One region of the Pelagibaculum spongiae genome, then DNA from elsewhere that is predicted to be linked to it. Evidence: riboswitches for the same ligand, from Rfam matches in the RefSeq annotation. Region 1 holds a riboswitch; the other holds the start of a gene.
What was found. A riboswitch is a leader RNA that binds a small molecule or an ion and turns the genes downstream of it on or off. The one in region 1 is predicted to bind thiamine pyrophosphate.
Positions count from the first base shown of each region.

Region 2: linked by a shared signal. The riboswitch ahead of thiD (bifunctional hydroxymethylpyrimidine kinase/phosphomethylpyrimidine kinase) and the one ahead of DC094_RS15265 (TonB-dependent receptor) in region 1 are both predicted to bind thiamine pyrophosphate.

Region 1 is NZ_QDDL01000006.1:241,711-249,178, forward strand. It holds gene thiE (thiamine phosphate synthase) at 1-244, opposite strand, end outside; gene thiD (bifunctional hydroxymethylpyrimidine kinase/phosphomethylpyrimidine kinase) at 313-1,134, opposite strand; gene hemJ (protoporphyrinogen oxidase HemJ) at 1,272-1,694, opposite strand; TPP riboswitch at 1,860-1,979, shown strand; gene DC094_RS15265 (TonB-dependent receptor) at 2,078-4,201, shown strand; gene DC094_RS15270 (DUF1415 domain-containing protein) at 4,283-4,867, shown strand; gene DC094_RS15275 (choline/ethanolamine kinase family protein) at 4,877-5,755, shown strand; gene DC094_RS15280 (2OG-Fe(II) oxygenase) at 5,805-6,482, opposite strand; gene DC094_RS15285 (GNAT family N-acetyltransferase) at 6,699-7,208, opposite strand; gene DC094_RS15290 (chloride channel protein) at 7,340-7,468, opposite strand, start outside.
Region 2 is NZ_QDDL01000004.1:389,529-396,996, forward strand. It holds gene DC094_RS12205 (hypothetical protein) at 1-105, opposite strand, end outside; gene DC094_RS12210 (LexA family protein) at 369-800, shown strand; gene DC094_RS12215 (Y-family DNA polymerase) at 821-2,092, shown strand; TPP riboswitch at 2,238-2,342, shown strand; gene thiD (bifunctional hydroxymethylpyrimidine kinase/phosphomethylpyrimidine kinase) at 2,459-3,376, shown strand; gene DC094_RS12225 (ATP-binding cassette domain-containing protein) at 3,380-4,147, shown strand; gene DC094_RS12230 (ABC transporter permease) at 4,183-4,941, shown strand; gene DC094_RS12235 (ABC transporter substrate-binding protein) at 5,005-5,934, shown strand; gene tenA (thiaminase II) at 5,961-6,626, shown strand; gene thiM (hydroxyethylthiazole kinase) at 6,639-7,468, shown strand, end outside.

The DNA of each region.
Region 1 (7,468 bases):
AAGCGAGTTCGATATCGTCATTGATTAGAAACAGGGCATCGTAAGCAAAGCATAAGGTTTGCGCTCGAAGTGCCTGTGCCAGTCGATAATCAAAACCGTGGCTTTTATCCCGGTACTGAACCACTTTGGCGCCACCTTCTAATGCGGCTTCCAGTTTTTTAGCCAAGCTATCGCCAGCGGTGAGTTGTTCATCGGTAATGACATAAAGGCCGCGCAGGCAAGCTAACTTCTGATCGTGGGTCACAGTGAATCTCTCTGAACTCTGAATTTTTTAAAAAACTGTGGTTGCCGCGCTTGGCGACAACCCGATAATTATTTGCCGAGCCGATTGGGAAATTGTTGACCTGTACCCGGCGTACAGGGGCTTTGCAATGATTTCCAGGTAAAGGTTTGTGCTTTTCGGCTGGCAGTTTGCATGCTTTCACCCAATGCTAAACGAGTGGCTAAAGTGGCTGCCAATGTGCAGCCAGTGCCGTGAAATTCACCGGTAAGTCGTGGCCAGCTGAGGGTTTGAATCAGCTTAGGGTCTTGCAATGGGTTGGATTGTAAATCGTACAGACGATTAATCACTCGCTGGTTGTCGCATTGACCGCCGGTTAATAGCAAATAGCGGCAACCGGTATTAGCAAACCAACGAACCATCAGGTCAATTTCATCTTCATCACATTCAGCTAATACCGCAGCTTCTGGCAAATTAGGGGTGCAAACCGTGGCATGGCCAATCAGTTCGCGCAATGCATCAATTAAATCAGGCAGTGCCAAGCTGCGCTTGCCAGCTTTAATTACTGGGTCGATGACTAGCGGGCTTTCGGCATGATCTTGCGCTAAATTACACACCAGTTTGGCTAAATTGGCATCGGCCAACATGCCGGTTTTAATCGCAGAAAATTGCATATCATCTAACAGTTCAGCCAGCTGGCGGGCAATAAAATCGCGGCTGATGGGTTGAAAGTCGCTAACACCGCGACTGTTTTGCACCGTCAGTGCAGTTGCAATACCGGCACAATGGCCACCTTGAGCTGCGATCGATTCAATGTCGGCAGATAAACCTGCACCACCGGATGGATCGAGACCTGACAAACATAACACCACCGGTTGTTGGCTTACCGGCTGGCCTTTTGTTGGCTGGTTCATTGTGGCGTGTTAGCTCCTGTTAAATTTAAACTGTGGTTCGTCGTAGGTTTGATAAGCCTGAGGCGCAATCAGACATTGTGCGATGCAGTAAAAAGTGTCTGATTTCGTTAACACTCATCAAACCTACAGCAGACGTTTTAAAAAGGTCGAACCACTACCAGAATGACCACGCCAAGTAAGATCAGCACTGGAAATTCGTTAAACCAACGATAAAACACATGGCTTTTGTGATTGTCGTCGGTGGCAAAACGGCGCATTAATTTGCCGCAGTATATGTGGTAGCCAATGAGTATCGCGACCAGTGTCAGCTTTACGTGCATCCAGCCCATGCTTTTATAAAACTCCCAATTGGGAATTAACATCGCCAGACCAAGAATCACCGTCACCATCATCGAGGGGTTCATAATGCCGCGATATAGTTTTCGTTCCATGATATGAAACCGATCTTTACCTGCCTGATCTTCAGTTGATGCGTGATAAACAAACAAACGCGGCAAATAGAACAGTCCAGCAAACCAGCAGACCATCGCGATAATATGAAAAGCTTTTATCCAAAGCATTGGAGACATCACTGTTAGGGGAATCTGCCGATACTCTAATCAAACTCTTCTTTAAACGCACCTGTCTGTTGTATTCGCCCTGAAGTTCAGATGGTTATCTATCGGCTGGCTTAAGTCGTTTTATCGGTTTGAACTAGGTTGTCTGGTGATCTCTTGTTAAGCTCCCGCTCAGCCAGGGGGTGGTTATGAATCTGTTAAAAGATTTTGCCTGAGATGCGCATTTTGCCGAACCCCTAGAACCTGATCCGGTTAGTACCGGCGTAGGAATCGGCTGGAATCGTCTGAAGCAACATGTACATTACGACTCCTCCCATTTTAATGGGCTTGCTTGCAAGCTCCTGCGCAGTCGCCGGGTCTTTCTCTTAATTTTTAAGGAAGACCCAATGAAAACAAATCAATACCATCGATATTTTGCTGGCAAACCGTTAGCGCTAGCAGTTTCTCTTTCAATCTTTGCATCGCCAACGCTGGTTGCTGCGCAAGATTCGACGGCTGAAGTCTTGCCGACGATTCAAGTACAAGCCGATTTCCGCCATACCGATATTGACCAGTTAGCAGAAGCAATTTCGGTAGTGAATGCCCAGCAAATTGAAGCGCGTTCGGCGGATCATCTAGAAGCTATTTTAAGTTTCGCCCCTAATGTGAATTTTGCCGGTGGTAGTTCGCGTGCGCGTTATTTCCAGATTCGAGGAATAGGTGAGCGCAGCCAGTTTGTTGAGCCGGTGAACCCGTCGGTGGGTTTGCAAATTGACGGTATCGACATGACTGGGTTAGGCGGGGCGGCAACGCTGTTTGATGTTCAACAGGTTGAAATTTTGCGTGGCCCACAGGGCACACGTTTTGGTGCCAATGCACTGGCAGGTTTTATTAATGTCGATTCCAAGGCGCCTACGAAGGAAACCGAAGGTTATATCAAAGCCAAGTTGGGCAATTACGATAGCTGGGGTATTGGTGGTGCGGTTTCTGGCAGCTTAGCTGACAATCTTCAGGCGCGAGTTGCTTGGAATCAGACCGCCAGCGACGGCTTTATCGAAAATGTTCGCGTCAACCGAGATGATACAAACAATATTGATGAGCAAGTGCTGCGTGCCAAATTGAGTTGGCAACCGGCGGCTGATCATAATGTTGATATCACATTGCTACGTGCTGATATTGATAATGGTTATGATGCATTTACCTTGGATTATGACAAACAAGAAGCGCGTCAAACCGATTCTGACCAACCTGGTCATGATCGACAGAAAACCAATGCCGCCAGCATTCGCTGGGATGGCAAAGTAAATACTGTGGTTAATATTCAGCTGGATCTCTCTGGTAGCAATAACAAGATTGATTACGGGTTTGATGAAGACTGGTCTTTTGATGGTTTGCATCCGCTGGGGTACAACTATTTTGACCAGTATTTAAGAGAATTTAATCGAAATACAGTTGATTTACGTTTGCTGTCAGGTGCCGATGGTGCGATTTTCAATCAGACAACTGACTGGGTTTTTGGTGTTTATCATGCCAACCGTGATGAAAAATTGACTAGAAATCGAACCACCAAAACTCAATATGTCAGCGATTTAGATATTCGATCTATTGCTGCATACGGTGAGTTGAATAGTGAGCTTCGGAACGGGACTTATTTAATTTATGGTTTACGTTACGAAAACTGGGAATATGAATTCGCTAATTCTGCTGATATAGAAAATAGCCGAAGCCAAGATTTGTGGGGTGGAAAAATCGCACTTGAGCAGTTGTTAAATGACGATCACCTCGGTTATGTCTCGTTGGCTCGTGGTTATAAACCTGGTGGCATTAATAACGATCCGGATATTGATGATGTTTACCGGACTTTTGATACCGAAACCAATAATGCTTTGGAGTTCGGTTTAAAGTCGAGCTGGAGAGATGACAAGCTAAAAACCCGCTTGGCTATTTTTTATATTCAGCGTAAAAACCAACAAGTCAAAGCTTCATTTAATAGCCGGGCACCAGGTGAAGCACCAGAGTTTGAAGAGTTTTTGAGAAATGCAGCGCAAGGCAGAAACTATGGTATTGAACTGGAAAATCGCTTCGAACTGAATGACAAGTTGATGGTGATGTCGAATATTGGTTATTTAAAAACTCAATTGAAAGATTTCAGTTTTGAAACAGAAGATGGCGTAGTCAATCAAAGTGGTCGTGCTCAAGCACATGCGCCATCGCTGAGCATTTCTAGTGCAATGGAATACCATTTTCTGCCATACCTAACTGGCCGATTAGAAGGGGAGCGTAAAAGCAGCTTCTTTTTCTCAGATAGCCACAATGTAAAATCGCGTTCGTATAATTTGCTTCATGCACGTTTGAGCTACCAACGTAACCAGTTGGGAGTCGCGTTGTATGGACGCAATCTGACCGACCAGAAACACGATGTGCGAGGATTCTTGTTCGGTAATGATCCTAGAGTGGATTATGAGAATCGTGAATATCGTCAGTTAGCAGCACCAAGAACTTTTGGTATGGATGTGAGCTACAAATTCTAGGTTCTTGGTTCTGCAGAACGTACCTCAAATAAAATACCGCTGCATTTGTTACTATGCAGCGGTATTTTTTGGAGAAGTAAGATGCCCGCTGCAGCAGATGAATTCCAACAACAAGTAATTGTTCAAAGCAAAGCCTGGGTCAAACAGTTCATTATTGGCCACGGCATTTGCCCGTTTGCTTATCGTGAATATGAGCGAGATAGCATTCGTTATGCAGTGATCGAGCAAAGAAAAATGGCGGCAACGCTGAAGGCGATTATCGAGCAGTGTGTTTATCTCGATCAAAATCCCCAAGTAGAAACCACGCTGTGTATTTTCCCCAATGGCTATGAAGGTTTTTATCTTTATTTGGATTTGTTAGATCTGGCCGATGAGTTGCTGATCGAGCAAGGCTATGAAGGCACTTACCAGTTAGCCAGTTTCCACCCGGATTATTGCTTTGATGGCGTGGCCTACGATGATCCATCGAATTATTCCAATCGCTCGCCTTATCCAACGATTCATATTATTCGCGAAGCTGAGCTAGAGAAGGCGCTGGAAAACTACGATAAGCCGGAATCTATTCCAGAGCGCAATATTAAATACACTCGGGAAAAAGGCGCGGCTTTCTTCGAGCAGATTTTACAAAATTGCATGAATGCCAAGCACAAACCTGAACAGGAATAATCATCACTGATGAATGATCGGCTGCAGCGGATATTAAAAGACTGGCCGTTATGGCAGCTGGCAGGTATTGCTCCGAAAATGGCAGATCTTCAGCCGATTGCTGGTGGCTTAACCAACCAGAGCTTTTATTTTTCCTGTGGTGGCGAGGGAGGAGGTGAGAGTGGTGGTGATTATTTACTACGAGTGGAAGCAGAAAATACTCAGCAGTTGGATATAGACCGGCAAGCAGAATGGCGGGCGCAGCAATTGGCTGCCGATGCGGGAATCTGCCCGAAAATTCTTTATAGAAATACGCAAAAACATTATTGGATTCGTCGATATTTTCGTGGGCAAACATTATCTGAAAACAGATCTAGTCAGTCGCCCAGCCAATCACAAATCCAGCAGCTGGCAGGGTGTCTAAAAAAACTGCATCAATTGCCAATCGATGATTCATTGCCGCGATTGAATATTGCCAGCAAGGCTGAAAAATATTGGCAGGTTATTGAGCAGTCTGCGGCAAACCAACCGCTGTTGAAATATAAAGCGCCATTGCAGCAAAAATTGGCGGGTTTATCGAATCAGCAACTAGTGGTTTGCCATATGGATTGCGGGCTGGCTAATTGGTTTGTCGACCAGCAAAGCCAGCAATTGTATTTGCTTGATTGGGAGTATGCCGCGCTGGGAAATCCCTATTGGGACTTAGCTGCGCTGGTTGAGGGTGGCCAGCTAACACCCCAGCTCTCACATCAAAAACAGCAATGGTTGCTGGAATGCTATGGCGATATTGATTCAGACCAATTGCACTATGCATGCCAGCAAATGAATTATCTGGCAGCACTTTGGTATTTGGCCCAGGGAATGATTTCTGTTGAGCAAGCACAAGCCAAATTTCTAAAACTGTCTTGACAATATTCGGTGATTTCAAGATCTGCTTAGTCGATTAATTTGCAGACAATTAACTGGGCGGATCCAGTTTATTTGCGATGCTGTTGTTTAAGCGAAACCAGCCAGCAATAGAATAACGGTCACGCTTTGCCGGTAAAACTTCATGCGGAAATTGTTCACTTAAAAATACCACAATCGTGCCAAACCCAGGTATTACAGTAGTTTTACTCTGATCAACAATCGAAAGGGTTGGCGATTGATCATTATAAATTACTAATTCTCCACCATCATCCACAGACCAGTTTTGATTGAGATAAACCACGACAGATAACACGCGATTGCCTTCGCCTTTAAACGCATCTTTGTGCTTCTTATAAAAATCACCTTTGGCGTAACGCGCGAAATGACTTTCAAAAGAGAATAAACCTAGAAATAAACGCCGATTTAAATAAACTTTCAGCGACTCTGCCCAATCGATCCAGGCACTGCCTGCTTGGCTATTATCGGTTATCCAACAAATTTCGTCGGTACGAACAAAGCTATTGATAACATGCTTTTTGGCTCGGCCAATACCGGCACGTTTGAAATTTTCATTAGGGATTTCGCTAACATGTTGCAGTAGCAGCGAAGACAAATTTTCAGGTAATGCATAGGGACGAATGCTGTAGCCCTTATCCACAAGGTCATTTGATATTGATTCAAACAGAGAAGTGTTATCATCAAAATGAGTTGCTTGGGGCAGGCTCAATTAGATTCTGACTTAAATATTAGAGCAAACATTTAGTGGCTAATTTAATAAATAGAAGATATTTCATACTAGCATTTTCAGGTACGTCAGCGTGAAAGCTTGTTAGCTAAACCACTTCAAGATGTGTGTTCAGTTAGAGAGCAGCTATCTTGAAGTAGTTTGGTGGTAGGCTGGCAGCAGCAGAATTTTTCCAGAGGTAGCTGAAGTAAAAACTCGCTAAATCTTTAACTCCATCATCTGCCCTTTTTTATTCGGTGAACCCAGTTTTTTCCAGCCATGTTTAATGTAAAAAGCTTCAGCAGGTTTGTTCTGTGGAATGTAATGCAGATGCACCACATTACAGCCGAGCTCTTTGAAGCGTGTGATCAAATATTGATGTGCTTGTAAGCCAATGCCTTGTTGGCGGAAACCTTGACCAATATAAATCAGGTTGATATGGGCTTGGTTGCCAAAGCCATTACGGTGAGGGTGAACCTGATATTCCAGCTGACCAATAATTTTCTGATCTAGCCATATATGTTCCATAAAATAATGGCGAGCATCGAAACGGCATTTGTCGGTTAGAAAATCAAACCATTCTCTTGTGTCTCGATCACTATACCGATCCAGATTGCCAAAACTGGCTAACCAGGCATCTTCTCGAAAGTGGAAACACAGGTCGCGGTCTTCTTCAAAATCAACCGGTTTATAAGTAAGGTTCAGCATGACGAGTTTTGGGCTATCCATGGCCAAAGATTCATAATGTTAATGGTGAATAATCCAAGTTAAGGCGAACACTGCGAGGCTTGCCAGTGTTGAATTAAAAAACTGTTAAAGCCCTAAAGTTTAGTGAGTGAATCGCGAGTTAAATAATAAGATTAGTGACGGGGTTCCAGCTGTAATTCCAGTGCATGACGAGTGACAACACCCAGTGCTCGGTAATTGTCGCCACTGCGCTCCATTAAAACAATCGCATCGCAATCGGTGCGATAAAACTCACGCAATAC
Region 2 (7,468 bases), on a different contig from region 1:
TGGTTGACCATTAACCAGTAGTTTTTGATCATCCCAATTAGGATCACCATTTAAATAAATATCACCAGACGATTGGTTGCTAACTTTTACACTAGGATTGCTCATAAACCTCTCCCTGTTTCGGGCAATTTCGTTTCACATTTCACGTTTCAAACTAGCTACAGCCAGCATAGTTGATAACTTGCCGATTTTCCGCAACGTTGTGACTAAACCACCACTTTCAATCATTTCAAAAAACTTGCGCCGGCTATGAATCTTCGCAATACTGTTCGTACATACAGTTAAATTTGTTTGATTGTCTTTTCAAAAAAGCATCGCCAGCAATCATAAAAATCAACGCCAAAAGTACCGAGAAGAGAGCCAATACTATGCAACAATCTCTGCCCAGCTCATTACAATTACCACTACTTGGCTTTGCCAGTGCTGGTTTTCCCTCCCCTGCTGCAGACTACCAAGAGCGCACTCTGGATTTGTCACAACACCTTATTCAGCATCCTTCTAGTAGTTTTTTTATGCAGGCCGATGGCCACTCGATGCAAGGTGTTGGTATTTTTGATCAAGACTTGTTGTTGGTTGACCGATCGCTCACCGCCCAGCAAGGTGATGTCGTAATCGCAGAAATTAATGGTAGTTTGTTGGTTAAACAGCTTTGCTATCACAAAAAACAGCCGCAACTTCGGTCAACTTGTGACAGTTATCCAGCCATTCCTTGCAATCCAGAACAGATCGAACAAATTTGGGGTGTTGTTACGTCAGTAATTCACTCTTTACGTCCTAGCTGCCAGCTAGCAAACGCATAAGCTCACCAAAACACACCTTTATGACTCACTGCTTCGCTTTAGTCGATTGCAATAATTTCTATGCTTCTTGCGAGCGATTATTTCGCCCGGACCTAGACAAAAAACCAATTGTGGTGCTTTCCAATAATGATGGCTGCATTATTGCGCGCAGCGAAGAAGCTAAATTGCTTTCCATTTCAATGGGCAGCCCATACTTCCAAATAAAAAACGACCTTCGCCAGAAAAAAGTGGCTGTTTTTTCATCTAACTACACTTTATACGGTGATATTTCTCAACGAGTACAGCAAATTTTACTCAGCTGGGGTGATGCCATCGAGTGTTACAGCATCGATGAAAGCTTCCTTTATTTTAACCAGCCACCAGCCGACCCTTACTCATTAAGCCGACAAATACGTCAGCAATTAATTAAGCAATTAAAAATGCCGGTGGGCGTTGGCTTCGGTTCTAGCAAAACGCTAGCCAAACTGGCAAATCATATCGCCAAACGCCACAGTCAAAGTGGCTGTGCCAGTTTACTTACACAACATCAAAGGAACCTTTGGCTGCCGCAATTACCGATTGGCGAGGTGTGGGGGATTGGTCATCGATTACGAGAAAAACTGCAAGGCTATGGCTTTGAATCCGTTGCTGACCTGGCGAACGCCGATCATTTATGGATTCGGAAAAAATTCTCTGTCACTTTAGAAAAAACAGTGCGGGAATTACAAGGGCAAGCCTGTCTAGAGATGGAGCCACAGATTGAATCACGCAAACAAATCATCAGTTCTCGCTCTTTTTGCAAACGATTAACGGAGCTGGCTGATTTACAACAAGCGATCACCCAATATACCTGTCGCGCTGCAGAAAAATTGCGACAACAAAACAGCTGCTGTGGCGAGATAGGGGTGCATTTAACTACTGGGAAAAACTGCGATAAACCTTACACTGCAGCCAAATCTATTCGTTTAAATAAACCAATTAATGACAGCCGGATTTTATCCGAACACGCACAAGCATTAATTCATGAGTTGTTTGCACCTGGCTATCAATATCAAAAAGCCAGCGTCTGGTTGTCTGATATAGACCCGGCAAGTAAAAACCAACTGCAATTATTAGAAACCTCGGCAGACTATCGAATGCACAACAGCCAGCAATTGATGAAAACCCTTGATGAAATTAACCAGCGCTTTGGCCGCGGCAGCTTAAAATTAGCAGCAGAAAGTTTGCAGCCTAAATGGGCGATGAAACGAGACTTCTGTTCGCCAGCTTATACAACCAACTGGCAACAACTACCCAAAGCTAATGCCAACTAATCACTTAAAAACTCAACTATCTAAGTAGTCGTAACTAAAAATGAAACTCACGAAATTGCTCTCCGGTGAATAACGGTCAACGACCTTCAATCCTTTGTTGAAAACTTCCATTGACAGCTTTTGACTCCACGAAATAGCATAGCGCTGAAGTTAGTCGGGGGGCCGTAAGGCTGAGATCAGCAAAAAGATGCTGAGACCCGTAGAACCTGATCCGGTTAATACTGGCGTAGGGAACTAGCAGAGATCTATTTGAATATGCTCAAATAGCTTACAGGGTCTAGCGTACCAGCCTCTACAAGCGTCGCTCCATTTCAAATACCTCGCCAGTCCCTTTGCCTTATTAGCCAATAAAGCAAAGGAAGTTCCATGATTCAGCCAACCACCTCGCGACACCCGACACCCGACCAATCAAAAAAAACCGAACATAAAACGCCGATCATCTTGACAATTGCCGGTTCAGATAGCGGCGGCGGTGCAGGTATTCAGGCTGATATCAAAGCGATCTCTGCAACTGGCAGCTATGCCTGCTCGGTAATTACTGCACTAACGGCACAAAATACCTTAGCGGTTAAGGGAATACTTCCTATCTCTGCTGATTTCATTCAGCAACAACTCACCGCGGTCTTCGATGATTTAAATATTCAGGCAATAAAAATTGGCATGTTGGCTGAAGCGAAAATCATTCAGACTATTGCCAGTTTTTTAGAGCAGTACCCCACAATCCCAATAGTGCTCGATCCAGTAATGGTCGCAACCAGCGGCGATTTATTGCTCGAACAATCGGCAATTCATAACTTAAAACAACGACTGGTTCCTCTGGCGAGTATTATTACGCCAAATTTACCCGAAGCCGCAGCGCTCACCGACCAAGCTGTGCCACAAAACCAACAACAAATGTTGAACTTAATCAATCAACTACGTCAGCTCGACGCCCAAGCTATTCTATTAAAAGGCGGCCATCTACAATCAGATAGCACCAGTAATGATTTGTTAATTATCAATCAAAAAATCATTCAGTTATCAAGCCCTAGAATTGAAACCGAAAATACCCATGGCACGGGCTGTTCGCTATCTGCTGCAATTGCATCATTCATCGCTCAGGGGCAACTCCTACAACAAGCCGTTCACTCAGCTAAAGCCTGGCTAACCGGTGCTTTAGCTCATGCCGATCAATTACACATTGGCCAAGGACATGGCCCAGTTCATCATTTTTATCAGCAGCATAACCAAAAACAACTTCCATTGGATCTTTCTTCAGTCGCAATAAAACAACTGGATTTATAGGCCATGCTCAGCGAAATTACGCCAGCCGTTGGGCTGCAACTGGTAGGACTTGGATTGAAGTTCAATCCAGAGCAACCCGCTGTATTTGAAAACCTAAATATTACTTTTCCTGCGGCAAAATGGAGCTGTTTACTCGGTGCTAGCGGCTGTGGCAAAACCAGTCTATTACGTTGGATTGCCGGTTTATTACCCAAAAATTGCCAATACTCTGGCCAGCTACTCACCAGTGACCAACAACCCTTGGCTGGCCGGCTTAGCTATATGGCCCAACAAGATTTATTACTGCCCTGGCTGAACTTGTTAGACAATGTCTGTTTACATCAGAAACTATCCGGGAAATCATCTGACAAAAAACAGTTACTAAAAAAAGCCAAACAAATATTAGAACAAGTCGGTTTAATTGATCATTTGGAGAAATTTCCAGCACAACTATCTGGCGGCATGCGTCAACGAGCAGCCCTTGCAAGAACCTTGATACGACCGGCTTCAGTGGTGTTAATGGATGAACCATTTTCTGCGCTAGATGCCCCTACTCGCTTCCAGCTACAAAACATTAGCGCTGAATTATTAAAAGACCGTACCGTTTTATTAATCACCCATGATCCACAAGAAGCATTACGGTTAGCCGATCAATTATTGCTGATGAAAAACGGCAACATTGAATCTTTATCGCTTCCAACAACCCTCCCCCCCGAGGCCACTAAATGCCGAGTTAGCCATCAGCCAACAACAACTTTTGCATTTGCTAACGCAAAATCGGGCAACACCTGACCTTACAGATCAGCACGAAAAATCAGAGGTATGGCATGGATAAATTATTTGATTCCATGTTGATACGAGGCCTTACCAGCCTATTGATGCTAGGTGCCTTCTGGCAAGGCGCAGTGATCTATTTTGAAGTTCCAGGTTATTTACTGCCACAACCGGTGAAGGTAATTCAGCTGCTCTGGCAAAAACCACAGTTATTTCTAAACCATGGTTGGGTGACCTTAACTGAAATTATTTTAGGCTTAATGCTGGGGATTTTTAGTGGTGGGTTATTAGCATTGCAACTGCATTTATTTAGCTCGCTACGTCGCTGGTTATTGCCTTTATTAATTGCCTCTCAAGCGGTGCCGGTATTTGCTATCGCACCTTTATTAATGTTGTGGCTGGGCTACGGCATTGCCTCCAAGGTAGTGATGTCGGCAATTATCATCTTTTTCCCAATCGCTACCTGCTGCTATGACGGCTTGCGCCAAACTCCCCAGGGTTTTCTCGACCTCGCCCAAACCATGCAAGCCAGTCAATTAAAACAATTGCTACATATTCGCCTACCGGCAGCCTTGCCTTCTCTAGCTTCTGGCATTCGTATCGCAGTGGTAATTGCGCCCATTGGGGCGGTAGTGGGTGAGTGGGTTGGCTCCAGCGAGGGCCTCGGTTATTTAATGATACAAGCCAATGCCCGAATGCAAATAACCGAACTGTTTGCTGCATTACTGGTGCTAGCCAGCATGGCCGTTAGCTTGTATTACCTCAGCGATTATCTACTCAAAAAAATGATTCCCTGGCAGCCAGAAAATTAATGGCCGCCTGTTTTTTCTAACCTGCCAATTTTAATAAAAAGCAAAACCTTAGGAATAGTTATAATGAAAAAAATACTACTGCTGGCACTACTAATGATAAACACCAGCGCCTTTGCCAAACAAGATGTCAGTTTAATGTTGGACTGGTTTGTTAACCCCGATCATGGCCCGATTATTATCGCGCAACAACGCAATTTATTTGCCGACCAAGGTTTAAACGTCACGATTCAAGAGCCCGCAGACCCTAGCTTGCCGCCCAAACTGGTCGCAGCAGGAAAGGTCGATATTGCAGTAACTTATCAGCCTCAATTAACCATGGATGTTGCCGAAGGCTTGCCGCTAGTGCGTAGCGCAACTCTAATTGCTACGCCATTAAATACCCTAACGGTACTGCAAGGCAAAGGACTAGACTCCCTCGCTAGCCTTAAGGGAAAAACCATCGGCACTTCGCTGGGTGGATACGAAAAAGCCACCCTAGGTACCATGTTAGAAACCGCAGGTATTAGCTTTGATGATGTAAAACTGGTTAATGTGGGATGGGCGTTATCGGCATCGTTAATGTCAGGAAAAGTCGATGCTATCTTTGGTGGTTATCGAAATTTTGAATTAAATCAGCTTGATATAGAAGGTGCTAAAGCCAAAGCGTTTTTCCTCGAAGAGCACGGCGTACCACCATACGATGAACTAATATTTGTCGCCAATAGCAAAACAGCTGACTTAGCCATGCTAGCTAAATTCAATCGGGCACTGGAATTAGCCAGCCAATATATCGTCAATCATCCGCAACAAGCCTGGCAAGAATTTAAAGCTTATAAACCAGATACTTTAGATAGTGAGCTGAACCGCCGCGCTTGGATCGATACCCTGCCGCGCTTTGCATTGCGCCCTAGTGCTATTGATCCACAGCGCTATCAAACCTTTGCTGATTTCATGCAGAAAAAGGGCGTAATTAAAGCGCCATTAAATGCTAAATTATTGTATTTAATCCCGTAATTATTGTCGTAAAAGGAAATATAAGCATGACACGCAAAGCGACATACCAGGATTTAATCGAATATTGCAAAACAGATTGGCAACAATATATCGAACATGATTTTGTAAAAAAACTGGCCGACGGCAGTTTATCGATGGCTTGCTTTAAACATTACTTACAGCAGGATTATCTGTTTTTAAAACATTACGCCCGTGCCTATGCGCTAGCAGTTTACAAATCGCCAACGCTGGATTTAATGCGTAAAAGCCTACCGGGTGTAACATCTCTTGTGCTGGAAGAAATCAGCTTACATATTGATTACTGTAAAGATTGGGGCTTGAACGAAGCAGACCTAGAAGCACTAGACGAAGATGTCGCCACCGTAGCCTACACCCGCTATGTACTAGATAAAGGCATGCAAGGCGAACTGGCAGATCTATACGCCGCACTCGTACCATGTGCGATTGGCTATGCTCACATCGGCCAAAATCTATCCAAAATTCAAACCATTAATAATCCTTATCAGAGCTGGATCGATATCTACGCTGGCGAAGATTATCAAAAGGTGGCCCAGCAGCAAGCTGATTTTCTCGATCAATTAATCAGCGAAGTTTCTATTGATAGTCAGAGATTCAACCAACTGGCAGATGCCTTTAAAACCGCAACTCGAATGGAAATAGCATTTTGGCAGCAAGGGCTCAACCAACAATAATTTGGAGTAATGATGACTACAACCAATAAATCGCTGGCACAACAAATTGCCGATAATTTACTCCAACTGCGGCAGCAGGCGCCTTTGGTTTTAAATTTAACCAACTATGTCGTGATGAATAACAGCGCCAATGCACTACTAGCGATTGGCGCATCACCGATTATGGCGCACAGCCGTTGCGAACTAGCTGAAATGGTGCGTATTTGTGGCTCGCTGGTAATTAACATAGGTACATTGGATGAAACTTGGGTTGATCGAATGAAGACTGCCGCGCAATTTGCCGTGAGCGCCGATAAACCTATCGTACTCGACCCGGTCGGAGTTGGTGCCAGCAATTTTCGTAACCAGTCAGCACTAGAAATTGCCACGATTGCCGCTCGTGGTAATCGACTGATTATTCGAGGTAATGCTTCAGAAATTATCGCACTGGCCAATACCGCTGAATTAACACCAGCGAATGCAGCAGCTTCGGTAAAAGGCATTTCAAAAGGGGTCGATGCCACAGACTCCAGCCACAGTGCCCTGCAATATGGCCAAGCATTGGCGAACTATTTCAATGCTGAAGTAGTTATCTCAGGTGAAACTGATTTCGTTATTGGCAAAAACAACCGACAATATCAGCTAAATAATGGTGACCCATTAATGCCAAAAGTCACCGGCATAGGTTGTAGTTTATCGGCATTAACCGGCGCTTTCGCTGCAACCAGCCAACAGCCCGGACTTTGTGCAGCAGCGGTAATGGGGATCGCCGGACAATTGGCAGCAAAAAATGCCAAAGGACCAGGTAGCTTGCAAATGGAATTACTGGATCAGCTGTATTCATTAAACAGCAAAACAATAGA